DNA from 4 places in the Streptomyces sp. V1I1 genome. Region 2 is predicted to be linked to each of the others. Evidence: riboswitches for the same ligand, from Rfam matches in the RefSeq annotation. Region 2 holds a riboswitch; each other region holds the start of a gene.
What was found. A riboswitch is a leader RNA that binds a small molecule or an ion and turns the genes downstream of it on or off. The one in region 2 is predicted to bind cyclic di-AMP.
Positions count from the first base shown of each region.

Region 1 (3,341 bases), 890 kb from region 2:
GGGGTCGGCGGGCACATCGAGTCCGAGTACCTGGGCGGCGCGCAGCGCGACCCGGGTGTGTCCCTCGGGCGACAGATGCAGCCGGTCGGTGTCCCAGGCCCGCCTGTCCTGGACCGACTTGAGCGACCAGAGGTCGAGCACGGGGCAGTCGTAGCGGTCGGCAATGGCCCGTACATGCGCGGTGTACGTGGCGATCTTGCCGCGCAGATGGCGCAGCACCGGCACCCCGCGCGTGTCGAATCCGGTGGTCACCATGACCGTGCCGATCGCGCTCGTGAGGTCGGCGACGGCGCGCTCGAAGCGCTCGGCCACGTCGTCGGGGTCGGTGCCAGGCCGGATGATGTCGTTGCCGCCGGCGCAGAACGTCACCAGATCCGGGGCGAGTTCCTTCGCCCTCGGCACCTGCTCCTCGACGATCTGGTCGAGGAGACGCCCGCGTACGGCGAGGTTCGCGTACCTGAAGGTGTGCTCCGGCGTCCGGTCGTCGAGCAGGACCGCGAACCGGTCCGCCCAGCCGACGTACATCCCGGTCGGACCCGGGTCTCCGACGCCTTCGGTGAAGCTGTCACCGATAGCCGCGTACGACCCGAATGCACCCTTTTTCCCTGTTCTCGAATCGTCTGCCACGAGGCCACATCTTTCCCTTACGGATGTGACCTACGCGACCGTAAGGAAGGGTTGACGAGGGGTGATCTTTGCCACCGGTCAAGTTTCGTCCAACCCGGAATACGCCGACTCCCCCGCGCCGCCGGACGGGGGGAGTCGAGAACGGTGTGCTGTCTGTGCCTCAGATGGAGACGCCGTACTGGCGCAGGTACGCCAGCGGGTCGACGTCCGAGCCGTAGCTCGGGCCGGTGCGGATCTCGAAGTGCAGGTGCGGGCCGCTGGAGTTGCCGGTGGAACCGGAGAGGCCGATCTGCTGGCCGCCGCTCACGCTCTGGCCGGCGGATACGGCGAGCGAGGAGAGGTGGGCGTACTGCGAGTAGGTGCCGTCGCTGTGCTGGATGACGACCTCGTTGCCGTACGCGCCGCCCCAGCCGGCGGAGACGACGGTGCCCGCGCCGACGGCCTTGACGGTGGTGCCGGAAGAGGCCGCGAAGTCGACACCGGTGTGGTAGCCGCTGGACCACATGGCGCCGGTCATGCGGTAGGGGGTGGTGACGTTCGCGCCGTCGACGGGGGCGGTGAAGCCGGAGCTGCTGATCTGCGAGGCGCTCGCGGAGTCGCCGGAGGAGGACTGCGCGGAGGAGTCCGAGCCGGAGTCGGAGGAGCCCTTGGACTTCGACTTGGCCTTCGACTCGGCCTTCGACTCGGCCTTGGACTCGGACCGGTCCTGGCTCTCCTGGCGCGGCTGCGCCTTCTCCGGAGCCTTCGCCTTCGACTTCGCGCCGAGGGTCAGCTTGAGGCCCGGGTGGATCAGCGACGGGTTGTCGCCGACCTGCTCACGGTTGTCCTCGTACAGCTTCTTCCAGCCGCCGCGCACATCGTGCTCCTTGGCGATCTTGGCCAGGTAGTCACCGGAGACGACGGAGTACGTGGTGGGGACGGCGGCCGGCTTGGCTGCCGCCGGGGCCGCGGCGGCGGTCACTGCCGTAGCGGGCGCCACGGCGGGAGCGGCCTTGCCCGCCGCGTGGGCGCCGGTGGCACCCATCAGCGGAAGCGCGATGGCGGCGCCACCCGTGCCGGCGGCGACGAAGCCGCGCGTGATCGGGCTGGTCTTGGGACGGCGGTGCTTACCCTTTGCGGGCATGGCGCATTCCTCTCCGGCGCCTACGAGGTGAGCTGTCGGGTTCGGGCTGGAGATGCCCGGCCGCGCAAATGCGCGACTTAACCCCGAGCCGTCCGGAACTCCGGAATGGCGAACTACCTGGGTCCCCCGCTCCTGCCACGCGTGGGTGGATTTTTCGAATTCCGGTCGGCGGCAGGATTAGGCGGTCCGTCCGGATTGACGGGAACGTAAGCGAGACGGACGGGCGGGTACAAGCCATCACTTTCCCGGGCCAATGATCCGTGCGATATCGCCGCAGAATTCCGGTTACGCTCCGTAAAATGTGGATCTCGACCGGATCTCAACTACCCTTCCGGCAACGGAGTTCGGCTCCGACGGACCACCACACACCGTCACGGATATGATCCTGCTCACGGGCCGGACCCCATCTCCCCTGTATACGGGGCACGTTATGCCGAACGGGCCAATTCGGACAGAAGCGTCATTTAATGACGATCGACCGATCACTCTCACTTGCCCCCTATTCCTGCCAGCATCGCAGGAATTCTTCCGCGAACCGCCACCCCCGCTCGGCGACTAGCCCCCCTCCTCTACCGCAAAACTGGACAAAATGCCGTCGTCGACGATCGACGGGGTCTCCGAAGGGTGGAGCCGGTCCGCGGAGGCCACGGGGGCGTCGTAGCGAAGGACGCCGCGATCGCGCCGAACCGGAGGTGCCCGCGGCGCGCGGGATGAGTGCAGGACGAAGATCCTGAATTCGGTGTCGCCGAAGGCGAAAATCGGTTCCTCGAAATCCGCGGCAGGCTTGAGCCGGAGCAGTCGCCGAAATTCGTTGCAGCGGGCTACGGAGGTAAGCCGCGCCCCGGCGAGTCGAATCAGCGGCGGCGCAGCCGGATCACGGTGGCGTCCATGTCGCCCTTGAGCCCGGGGTGCAATCCGTGGTGCAGGAGTACGGCCCCCCGGTGTACGGCGCCGGTGTCCAGGCACTCGTAGGCGGCTGCCGGGTCGAGGCCGCGCAGCCTGAGCCTGGGCGGCTGCTCGCCGTAGTGCTGTGCCTGGAGCCAGGCGAGGACAACGCTCTCGTCGCCGCGTACGTACTGCACGGCGCTCAGCCCGCCCTCGGGCGCCCGCAGCCGATGCAGCTCGCCGTGCTGCACCAGCGGCCTGATCTTCTTGTACAGGTCCACCCAGCCGCGTGCCTCGGCGAGTTCCTCATCGGTCCACTCGGTGAGGTCGCCGCCGACCCCGAGAACACCGGCCATCGCGCTGACGAAGCGGAAGCGGAGCGTGCTGAACCGGCCGTTGAGCTGGACGTTGGGGCTGTCGGTGACCCAGGCCGCCATGACCCGAGCCGGGTGCAGCTGGGTGAAGCCCTGCTGGATGGCGAGGCGGTCCAGCGGATCGGTGTTGTCGGAGGTCCACACCTGGTCGGTGCGGGAGAGGATGCCGAGGTCGATCCGGCCGCCGCCGCCCGAGCACGACTCGAAGGCGACGGACGGATGCGCGGCCCGCAGCCGGTCAAGGAGTGCGTACAGCGCGTGCACATGCTCGACCCACAGCTTCTGCGGGTACTCCTCGCCGGGCCAGCCGGCGTCCGTGAAGCAGCGGTTGA
Region 1 covers NZ_JAUSZH010000001.1:1,081,617-1,084,957, forward strand. Annotated here, with positions in the region: gene QFZ67_RS05395 (SGNH/GDSL hydrolase family protein) at 1-627, opposite strand, end outside; gene QFZ67_RS05400 (M23 family metallopeptidase) at 788-1,750, opposite strand; cyclic di-AMP (ydaO/yuaA leader) riboswitch at 1,755-1,908, opposite strand; gene QFZ67_RS05405 (alpha-galactosidase) at 2,605-3,341, opposite strand, start outside.
Region 1: linked by a shared signal. The riboswitch ahead of QFZ67_RS05400 (M23 family metallopeptidase) and the one ahead of QFZ67_RS09520 (M23 family metallopeptidase) in region 2 are both predicted to bind cyclic di-AMP.

Region 2 (3,341 bases):
GCACGGAGGAGACCGTGGCCCGGATCGACTCCGCGGCCGTGCGGGGCTTCTACGAGGCGCATGTGCGGCCCGCCACGGCCACCGCGGTGATCGTCGGCGACCTCACCGGGGTGGACCTGGACGCCGTGCTGGCGGACACCCTCGGCACCTGGAAGGGCGACAGTGCCACGCCCCGTCCCGTACCGCCGATCACGGCCGACGACACGGGCCGCGTGGTCATCGTGGACCGGCCGGGCGCCGTGCAGACGCAGCTGCTGATCGGCCGCATCGGGGCGGACCGGCACGACCGCGTCTGGCCCGCGCAGGTGCTCGGCGCGTACTGCCTGGGCGGCACCCTCACCTCCCGTCTGGACCGCGTGCTGCGCGAGGAGAAGGGCTACACCTACGGCGTACGGGCCTTCGGCCAGGTGCTGCGGTCCGCCCCCGACGGGTCGGGCGCCGCGATGCTCGCCATCAGCGGCTCGGTGGACACCCCCAACACCGGACCGGCGCTGGAGGACCTCTGGAAGGTGCTGCGTACGCTGGCGGCCGAGGGGCTCACCGACGCCGAGCGGGATGTCGCCGTGCAGAACCTGGTGGGCGTCGCCCCGCTGAAGTTCGAGACGGCGGCGTCCGTCGCGGGCACGCTAGCCGATCAGGTCGAGCAGTCCCTCCCGGACGACTACCAGGCGCAGTTGTACGTAAGGCTGGCCGAGACCGGCACCGTGGAGGCGACGGCCGCGGCCGTCAACGCCTTCCCCGTGGACCGGCTTGTCACGGTGCTCGTCGGCGACCCCTCGCAGATCGAGGAGCCGGTCAGGGCACTGGGCATCGGTGAAGTGACCGTTGTCACGGGCTGATTGACCGCAAGACGATCGGTCATACCTGGCAAGCAACTTAAAACAGACAAGCGGAACCCCGGCCTCCAAAGCGACGCCGGGGTTCTGTCTTATGCCCGGTTTGTTGGAGAGGCTGCCTGTCTGCCCTGTGGCATGCACTACAAAAGGGCCTGTCTGTTTGGTGAATGAAAGATGCCCCGCCTAGCGTCGGTCCGGCTGTCCGCCAGTTGCCCGCCGCACCCGCGGCATCGGACAGTCATCGCCGAGTCCCCGTCAGGCGCGAGCCTGGGGAGCCGGGGACCCACTCAGTCCCTGGGGTGAATCGGACGCCTTCGCACCCGTGCGGAGGGGCCCGTAGGAGACCTTCCTGCTCCGAACCCGTCAGCTAACCCGGTAGGCGAGAAGGAAGGAAAGGATCAGCCACTACATGGCGTTCACCCGTGCCACCGGGAAGCACCGTGCCCCGAGCCGCCTGACGCGCAAGAGCGCGAGCATGGCGGGCGTCGCGGCCCTTGCCACCACCGGCGTCATCGGAACCCTCGCTTCCCCGGCGCTCGCCGCCGAGCCCGGTGCCACCGCGGTCGAGGACACCGGCCTGACTCAGATCGTGGCCGCCGACTCGCTCGCCGACCAGATCGCCGACCAGGCCGCCGCCCAGAAGCAGGAGGCCGCCGAGGCCGCCGCCAAGGCGAAGGCCGAGGCTGAGGCCAAGCGCAAGGCCGAGGCCCGCGCCAAGGCTGCCCGCGAGGCCAAGGAGCGCGCCGCCCGCGAGGCCGAGCGCAAGCGCCTCAACTCCTTCGTCTCGCCGATCTCCGGCTCGTACGTCTCCACCGGCTACAAGACCGGCGGCGCCATCTGGTCTTCCGGCAGCCACACAGGCATCGACTTCCACGCGGCGTCCGGTACCACCGTGCACGCGGTCGGCTCCGGCACCGTCGTCGAGGCCGGCTGGGGCGGCGCATACGGCAACAACGTCGTGATCAAGATGAACGACGGCTCGTACACGCAGTACGGCCATCTCTCGTCGATCAGCGTCTCGGTGGGTCAGAGCGTCACCCCTGGCCAGCGGATCGGCCTCTCCGGAGCGACCGGCAACACCACACTGGGGCGCACCTCCACTTCGAGGCCCGCACCAGCGCGGAGTACGGCTCCGACATCAACCCGGTCGCGTACCTGCGCGCGCACGGCGTCGGCGTCTGAGCGACACCCGAGCGGACGAAGGCCCCGGCCGCCGCCGGGGCCTTCGGCGTTCGGTCCTCTGGCCAAAAGATATCCATGAATTTCCAGGTGCCATCGGAAAATCCGGCTCACTGCAATAGAGTCACCGAACAGGCGTCAATCGGCTGCGTTTCGCGCGGATTAAAGCGGAGGTTCGGTCATGCGCATTCCCGCGCACTCGGTATGCACGGCGATCCGCGACGACATCGTCTCCGGTGTATTCGAGCGCGGCAGCCGGCTCACTGAGGAGCAGCTGGCGCGCCGCTACGGCGTCTCCCGGGTCCCCGTGCGCGAGGCCCTGCGCACGCTGGAGTCCGAGGGCTTCGTCACCACCCGCCGCCACGCCGGCGCCTGCGTAGCCGAGCCCACCGAGCAGGAGGCGGCCGACCTGCTGGAGGTCCGGATGCTGCTGGAGCCGCTGGGCGCTGCTCGGGCCGCCCAGCGCCGTACGGAAGCCCACCTCAAAGTCCTGCGCGGTCTGGTCAGACTGGGGCAGGAGCGGGCCCGCCGCGGCCAGGGCGAGGATCTGCGCTCGCTGGGCGGCTGGTTCCACGAGACGCTCGCCCAGGCCTCCGGCAGCCCCGGCCTGACCGCCCTGCTCACCCAGCTGCGGCACAAGATCACCTGGATGTACGCCGTCGACCAGCCCGCCAAGCCCATCGAGTCCTGGGCCGAGCACGGCGCGATCGTGGACGCCGTGGCGCGCGGCGATGTGGAACGGGCGCGGGCGCTGACCGCCCTGCACGCGGAGCGGGCCACGGCCGCGCACCGGCTGCGCCGTCCCGAGCGGGTGAGGACTTCGCAACATGCCGTAAACACCGCGAGCGCCCGCAATTAACAGCCGCACCGTATACAAAGAGAAGATATTCGCGGGGCGGCTTTTATGCTGCCCGAATTCATGGTGCCCGGACCGCGAAAAAGTGGAGCCACGGTCTCCCGAATTCGGGATGCCGTGGCTCCGTCGTCGAGCAATTCGACTGGCAGGTTCAGACGGTCTCGGGAAGCTCTTCGAGCCCCTCGGCGACCAGCTTGGCCAGACGGTCCAGGGCGGCGTCGGCGCCGTCCGCGTCGGAAGCGAGCACGATCTCCTCGCCGCCATGAGCGCCCAGGCCGAGCACCGCGAGCATGGAGGCGGCATTGACCGGGTTGCCGTCAGCCTTGGCGATCGTCAACGGGACGCCGGCGGCCGTGGCGGCACGGACGAAGATGGAAGCGGGGCGGGCGTGAAGGCCCTCGGCCCAGCCGACATTGACGCGGCGCTCAGCCATGGTGTTGCCCTTCAAGTCTTAGCGGTTGTCTAGACCA
Region 2 covers NZ_JAUSZH010000001.1:1,972,085-1,975,425, reverse strand. Annotated here, with positions in the region: gene QFZ67_RS09525 (M16 family metallopeptidase) at 1-839, shown strand, start outside; cyclic di-AMP (ydaO/yuaA leader) riboswitch at 1,069-1,233, shown strand; partial or broken gene QFZ67_RS09520 (M23 family metallopeptidase) at 1,246-2,018, shown strand; gene QFZ67_RS09515 (GntR family transcriptional regulator) at 2,197-2,874, shown strand; gene QFZ67_RS09510 (HPr family phosphocarrier protein) at 3,023-3,304, opposite strand.

Region 3 (3,341 bases), 2.9 Mb from region 2:
TCTTCGCGGGTTTTGAAACTACCGTGAACTTGATCGGCAATGGGGTATATGCCCTGCTTCGCCATCCGGAACAGCGGGAGCGGCTCCAGACGTCCCTCGCCGCCGGTGAGACCGAGCTGCTGGCCGCCGGTGTCGAAGAACTCCTGCGCTACGACGGGCCCGTGGAACTCGCCACCTGGCGGTTCGCCACCGACGCGCTCGTCGTGGGCGGGCAGCGGATCGCGGCGGGCGATCCCGTACTCGTCGTACTCGCGGCCGCCGACCGGGACCCGGAGCGGTTCGCCGACCCGGACAGCCTCGATCTGTCCCGGCGCGACAATCAGCATCTCGGGTACGGGCACGGCATCCACTACTGCCTCGGCGCGCCCCTCGCGCGTCTTGAGGGGCAGACCGCGCTCGCCACGCTGCTCAGGAGAATGCCGGACTTGCGGCTTGCGGGCGATCCGGCCGATTTGCGGTGGCGTGGGGGTCTCATTATGCGCGGATTGCGCACCCTGCCGGTTGAGTTCACCGCTCGACAGATCTGACGCATTGTCAAGACTGTGACTTTCACGTGATCTCCGCTGCATCGACTTGTGACTCGCGTTCGAATGCGGCTACGTTCACCGTCGTCTCACCAGTCACGTGAAAGGCAACCGCATGCGTTCCGGGAACGGGCGACACCGCCGACCTCGTCAGGCTCCTGCCCTTGTTGTCGCGGCAGGGGTGACGGGATCGGCCATCGCCATCCCCCTTCTCGGCGCCGGTTCGGCCTCCGCCGCCGACGCCTCCGTGTGGGACCGCGTCGCGGAGTGCGAGAGCGGCGGCATGTGGAGCGCCGACCTCGGCAACGGGCACTACGGCGGGCTTCAGTTCTCGCAGGAGACCTGGCAGGACTTCGGCGGTACGGACTACGCGGCCCGCGCCGACCTCGCCAGCCGCTCGCAGCAGATAGCGGTCGCCGAGAAGGTCCTCGACGCGCAGGGCCCCGCGGCGTGGCCCGGCTGCGCGGAACTCGCCGGCCTGAAGAACGACGGCGCCGCGACCGGCGTCGACCCGGGCATCGTGCCGTCGCCCGGGCAGAGCGCCCCGGTCGAGTCGCTCATACCCACGAACCCCTCCGCCGAGCCCACCACGGCGGCGTCTGCCGAGCCGACCGCGGGCCCTGCCGGGTCGGCCGAGCCCGACGAGTCGGCGGGCTCGGACGCGTCGCTCGGCGCCGACAGCGGCAGCGGCAAGCACCGCGGCGAGGCCGCCCCGGAGCAGACCGAGCCGGGCAATACGGACAATGAGCGCGAAGCGGGCCGCCATGCCTCGCGAGGTGACGGTTCGGCACGCGACAATGCGGGCAACCCGGATGAGGCGGGCGAGACGGGCAATGCGGACGCCGCGCCCGGTGAGTACACCGTCCGGCCGGGCGACAGTCTGTGGGTCATCGCCGACGAGCAGAAGCTCTCCGGCGGCTGGACCGCGCTCTATGAGGCGAACCAGCAGACCGTCGGCGCCGACCCCGACCTCATTCTTCCTGGCCAGAGCCTCGATCTGGGCGTGAAGTAGGGGTAATTCGCCGCCAGTTCGAGGTCAGTTTCGCGGGCTTATGTCCGAGTCTGTGCAAGTGAGACAAGGGTCTCTTTGTCCCAACTGCCGTGACTTGCCCGGCGGAACCACTCATTCCGCCCTTCACCTGCGGAAACGGGAGTGACTGGGGCGGCGAGATGGGCGATTTCTCCCCGATGTTCACCTTTGAACATCGGGGAGAGGTGTGTTTACGGTCTGACCGCTCGCCACCGCGGGCACCGCTGACCGTCACGCCGAATCCTGCCGACGGTCGGGGGGAGAGTCGTCGCGCAGAGCGCCGAAGGCAGGAGCGGGGGACCCAAGGTAAGCGCCGGCCCCGGCCGTTGAGAACGACGGCTCCAACCGGCTTGGGGTGAAGCCGCGCGCAGGACGCGCGGCCGGGCAACTCACTTGGCCCGAACCCGACAGCTCACCTCGTAGGCGTCGGTGAGGAGATGTTCCATGCTGTTCTCCAGCAAGGGCAAGCACCGTCGCCCGAACGTTTTCAATCGGACTACGCGTTTCGCCGCCATCGCCGGCGTCACCGGTGCGGCCGTCGCCGCCCCGCTCCTCGGCGCCACCTCGGCGTCCGCCGCGACCACCTCCGAGTGGGACCAGGTCGCCCAGTGCGAGTCCGGCGGCAACTGGTCCATCAACACCGGCAACGGCTACTACGGCGGCCTGCAGTTCTCGCCCTCCACCTGGGCCGCGTACGGCGGCACGCAGTACGCCGCGAGCGCCGACCAGGCCTCCAAGTCCCAGCAGATAGCGGTCGCCGAGAAGGTCCTGGCCGGCCAGGGCAAGGGCGCGTGGCCGAACTGCGGCGTCAACCTGTCCAACGCCGCGAACGACGGCGCCGCCGACGCCGGCACCACGCAGCCGGCGCAGCCGAAGCGTGCCGAGGTTCCCACCACCCGCTCCGAGCGCCCCGCCGCCCCGGCGAAGCCCGACGCGAAGGCCAAGGGCTTCAAGAAGGGCGACGGCGAGTACAAGGTCAAGGCCGGCGACACCCTCGGCAAGATCGCCGAGACCGAGAAGGTCAAGGGCGGCTGGCAGAAGCTGTTCGACCTGAACAAGGACATCATCGACGACGCGGACGTCATCTACCCGGGCCAGCAGCTCCACCTGAGCTGACCCCGCTCCGCCCGAGTCGGCTGACCCGGTTCCCCCGAGTCGGCCGACCCGGCTCCGCCCGAGCTGACCCCCCGGGCCCCAGACCACCCCGGTCCGGCGCGCCATCCCCCGTACGCGCCGGGCCGGGGTTCTGCCTTGTCACTGCCTGTTCATGCCCTTTTCCGTCCCAGCGGGCGGGCACCGGCCGACCGATGCCCCGGAGCCGGTTAGGCTCTTGTCGCAAGGCCAAGGAGACCCCTGCACTGCCCCGCACTGCTTGAGTCCCACTGCTTGCGTCACATTTAGCGTCACATCCCAGAAGGAGATGCTCGTGCCGTCCATCGACGTCGTCGTAGCCCGGGAAATCCTGGACTCCCGAGGCAACCCCACGGTCGAGGTCGAGGTTGGCCTCGACGACGGCAGCACGGGTCGTGCTGCTGTTCCGTCCGGCGCCTCCACCGGTGCGTTCGAGGCTCTTGAGCTCCGCGACGGTGACCAGAACCGCTACCAGGGCAAGGGCGTCGAGAGGGCCGTCCTCGCCGTCATCGAGCAGATCGGCCCGGAACTCGTCGGGTACGACGCCACCGAGCAGCGCCTGATCGACCAGGCGATGTTCGACCTGGACGCCACCCCGGACAAGTCCTCGCTCGGCGCCAACGCGATCCTCGGCGTCTCCCTCGCCGTGGCGCACG
Region 3 covers NZ_JAUSZH010000001.1:4,892,562-4,895,902, forward strand. Annotated here, with positions in the region: gene QFZ67_RS23085 (cytochrome P450) at 1-527, shown strand, start outside; gene QFZ67_RS23090 (transglycosylase family protein) at 640-1,536, shown strand; cyclic di-AMP (ydaO/yuaA leader) riboswitch at 1,823-1,995, shown strand; gene QFZ67_RS23095 (transglycosylase family protein) at 1,999-2,670, shown strand; gene eno (phosphopyruvate hydratase) at 2,981-3,341, shown strand, end outside.
Region 3: linked by a shared signal. The riboswitch ahead of QFZ67_RS23095 (transglycosylase family protein) and the one ahead of QFZ67_RS09520 (M23 family metallopeptidase) in region 2 are both predicted to bind cyclic di-AMP.

Region 4 (3,341 bases), 2.4 Mb from region 2:
GCGGCCAGCCAGGCGAGCGCGACGGTCGCGACCTGCGCGCCACGGGCCCGGGCGACCTTGTCGAGCGCGGCGAGGACCGCCAAACCCCGCCCGGTCTCCAGATGCTTGCCGGCGCCCGCGGCCCGTGCGCTGTCCACCGGCACACCCGGCCGGTACTTGCCGGTGAGGAAGCCGGAGGCGAGCGCGGAGTAGGGGACGGCGGCGAGCCCGGCACGGGCGGCGGTGTCCCGCAGCCCGCCTTCGTACGTGTCGCGGGAGACGAGGTTGTAGTGCGGTTGCAGCGCGACATAACGGGCGAGCCCCTCGCGCTCCGAGAAGTCCAGGGACGCCTGGAGCCGCTCGGCGCTGAGGTTGGAGGCGGCGATGGCACGGACCTTGCCGTCCTGCACCAGCTGGTCGAGGGCGGTGATGATCTCCTCGACGGGGACCCTCGGGTCGTCGAAGTGCGTGTAGTACAGGTCGATGTAGTCGGTACGCAGCCGCTTCAGGGATTCCTCGGCCGCGGCCCTGATGGTAGTGGCGGAGAGCCCCCGGTACTGAGGGTGCGCGCCGACCTTGGTCGCGACGACGACGTCGGAACGGTTGCCGCGCGCGGCGAGCCAGTTGCCGATGACGGTCTCGGACTCGCCGCCCTCGTGGCCCGGCGCCCAGGAGGAGTACGCGTCGGCAGTGTCGACGAAGTTGCCGCCGACGGCGGCGTACGCGTCGAGCACGGCGAAGGACTGCGCCTGGTCGGCGGTCCAGCCGAAGACATTGCCGCCGAGGGCGAGCGGGGAGACGGCGATGTCGGACGAACCGAGGGTCCGAAGAGAAGTCATGGGTTGATCAACGACCGTGGTGGCGCGCGCTATTCCGGTCCACGCGCTCTTCCGGTCCACGCGCTCTTCCGGTCCACGCGCTCTTCCGGTCCACGCGCTCTTCCGGTCCACGCGCTCTTCCGGTCTACGCGCTCTTCCGGTCTACGGTCTACGCGCTGTACCGGCAGCTCTGGCGTCGGGGGGTGTGCGCCAGAGCTGCCGGGGACTGTGGCGCACGATCAGATGCTGAGACCCTTGCCACGCAGCCATGCCATCGGGTCGAGCCCCGACCCGCCCGGCGTGTGGACCTCCAGGTGCAGGTGCGGGCCCGTCACATTGCCCGTCGCGCCGACGCGGCCGATCGTCTCGCCCGTCGTCACCTTCTGGCCGGCGCTGACCGAGATCGAGGACTGGTGGGCGTACCAGACCTCCGTGCCGTCTTCGAGCTCCAGCACCGTGCGGTAGCCGTAAGAGCCGGACCAGCCCGCCGACTTGACGGTGCCGCTGTGCACCGCCTTGATCGGCGTGCCCGTCGGAGCCGCGAAGTCCAGGCCGGTGTGGTAGCCCGAGGACCACATGGAGCCGGACTCGCCGAACGTGGAGGTGATCGTGTACGAGGAGGTGGGCAGGGCGTAGCTTTTCGCGAGCTGGGCCAGCCGCTCGGCCTCCGCCTTGGCCGCCGCGGCCTTCTCGGCCGCGAGCTTCTCGGCCTCGGCCTTGGCCTCCGCCGCGGTCTGCTGCTTCGCGGCCTCCGCCGCGGCCTTCTCGGCCGCGAGCTTCTCCGCGGCCGCCTTCGCCTCGGCGTCCGCCTCCGCCTGCTGCTGCTCGGCCTGCTGGAGAATGCGGGCGCGCAGCGCCTCACCGGCGCCGGCCGCCCTGTCGACTCCGGCCTCGGTGCCGGAGTCCGTGGCGAGGCTCATCGCCGTGAGCGGGGCCGCGTTCACGTTCCCCGCGTCGGCGTCCGACGCGTCGTCGGACATCAGGGAGCCCACGCCCGGCAGGGACTTGGCGTCGGGCAGGTTGTCCGCGATCGAGTCGGGGAGCGATATGGAGACCGGCGGCTTCGCCTGCGCGGTGGCCATGCCGCCCGCGCCTACCGCGGCGATCACGCCGACGCCGAGCACCGTGGAGCTGCGGGCGAGCCCGCCGCGCTGCTTCATGACGCGGTGCCGGCCGCGCACCGGACGGACGGAGTCCTCGGTGGGGTTCCATTCCTCCCATGCCCGCTCCGCCGGTTCGTCGCCGAAGAATTCAGTTTCCAGGGTTCCGAAGGGTGCTTCGGGGGCAGGCTTGTTGGACGCCACGGAGGCGTGCTCCTTTCCTTCCTTCTCGCCTACCGGGTTAGCTGACGGGTTCGGAGCAGGAAGGTCTCCTACGAGCGCCTCGACCGCGGAAAGAGCGGCAAAAGGTGCCCGATTCACCCCAATTGGTGGTTCCCCGGTTCCCTTGCGGGATTCGGCGCGTGCGCACGGTGCCGTCTCTAGCGACGACTGGGACGACCGCGCTGCGTTATCGAACGTTAATAGACTCCGGGGTCGTATTCCAAGCTGTTCCGACTGATCATTAACGACTTTGACAGGGACTTACCAGGACACAAACGGCCGGAGTCGGGCGACTTGATCTACTCTCGGACCAGGACCTTCATCTGACAGTGCTTCAAATGTTATGCGGAGGGGTGTGCTTCGACTACGCACGGTGCCGGGTCCTGCGTCGGACGCGTCGGGCACGTGGCCGCGTCCTGCGTCGGGCCCATCGCCGCGCGATGGGCCTTCACTTGCTCCGGCGCTCCGAACCTGCAAGGGCTCTGACCACCGGCACGATCCTGCGGCGGTCCGGCTGCCCCTCGGTGGGGCGGCTGACCGCCAGCAGCGCCATGTCGTCCGTGGCCCCACCGCGCGTATGCCGTCGTACGTCGTCGACGAGCACGTCCAGCAGCTCCTCGGGCCCTGGAAAGAGCCGGCCCGCAAGCCGCTCGCCGGGGTCGTAGAAGACGCCGCTCGCGTCGCGCGCCTCGGAGAGACCGTCCGTGTAGAGGAGCAACGTGGCCCCGGGGGGCAGCGGATGCGCATCCGACCGGTCCGGCCACGCCCCCAGTTCGCCCATTCCGAGCGGCAGCGCGGCCTGGGTCGGCTCCAGGATGTCCACGTCCCCGTCGGCGTACAGCACCAGCGGTTCCGGATGGCCCCGGTTCACTACCCGCAAGACGCCCTCGCCGTGCGGGATCTCGGCGAGCACGGCGGTGGTGAACCCCTCGACCGCGTCCAGTTCGTCCCGCCGCGTGCCCTCACGCGCCAGCGCCCGCTCAAGACGCGCGGCGACCCCTTCGAGCGAACCCTCCTGCTCGGCAGCCTCCCGGAACGCCCCGAGGATCACGGCCACCGTTTCGACCGCCTCCAGCCCCTTGCCCCGTACGTCTCCGACCACCAGCCGCACCCCGAAGGGCGTGTCCTGTACGGCGAAGAGGTCGCCGCCGATGAAGGCGTCGGCCTGCGCCGCCTCGTACCGCGCGGCGATGTGCAGCCCGGCGATCCGGGCTGCGGGGGC
Region 4 covers NZ_JAUSZH010000001.1:4,354,196-4,357,536, reverse strand. Annotated here, with positions in the region: gene QFZ67_RS20570 (aldo/keto reductase) at 1-818, opposite strand, end outside; gene QFZ67_RS20565 (M23 family metallopeptidase) at 1,037-2,101, opposite strand; cyclic di-AMP (ydaO/yuaA leader) riboswitch at 2,113-2,268, opposite strand; gene QFZ67_RS20560 (PP2C family protein-serine/threonine phosphatase) at 2,568-3,341, opposite strand, start outside.
Region 4: linked by a shared signal. The riboswitch ahead of QFZ67_RS20565 (M23 family metallopeptidase) and the one ahead of QFZ67_RS09520 (M23 family metallopeptidase) in region 2 are both predicted to bind cyclic di-AMP.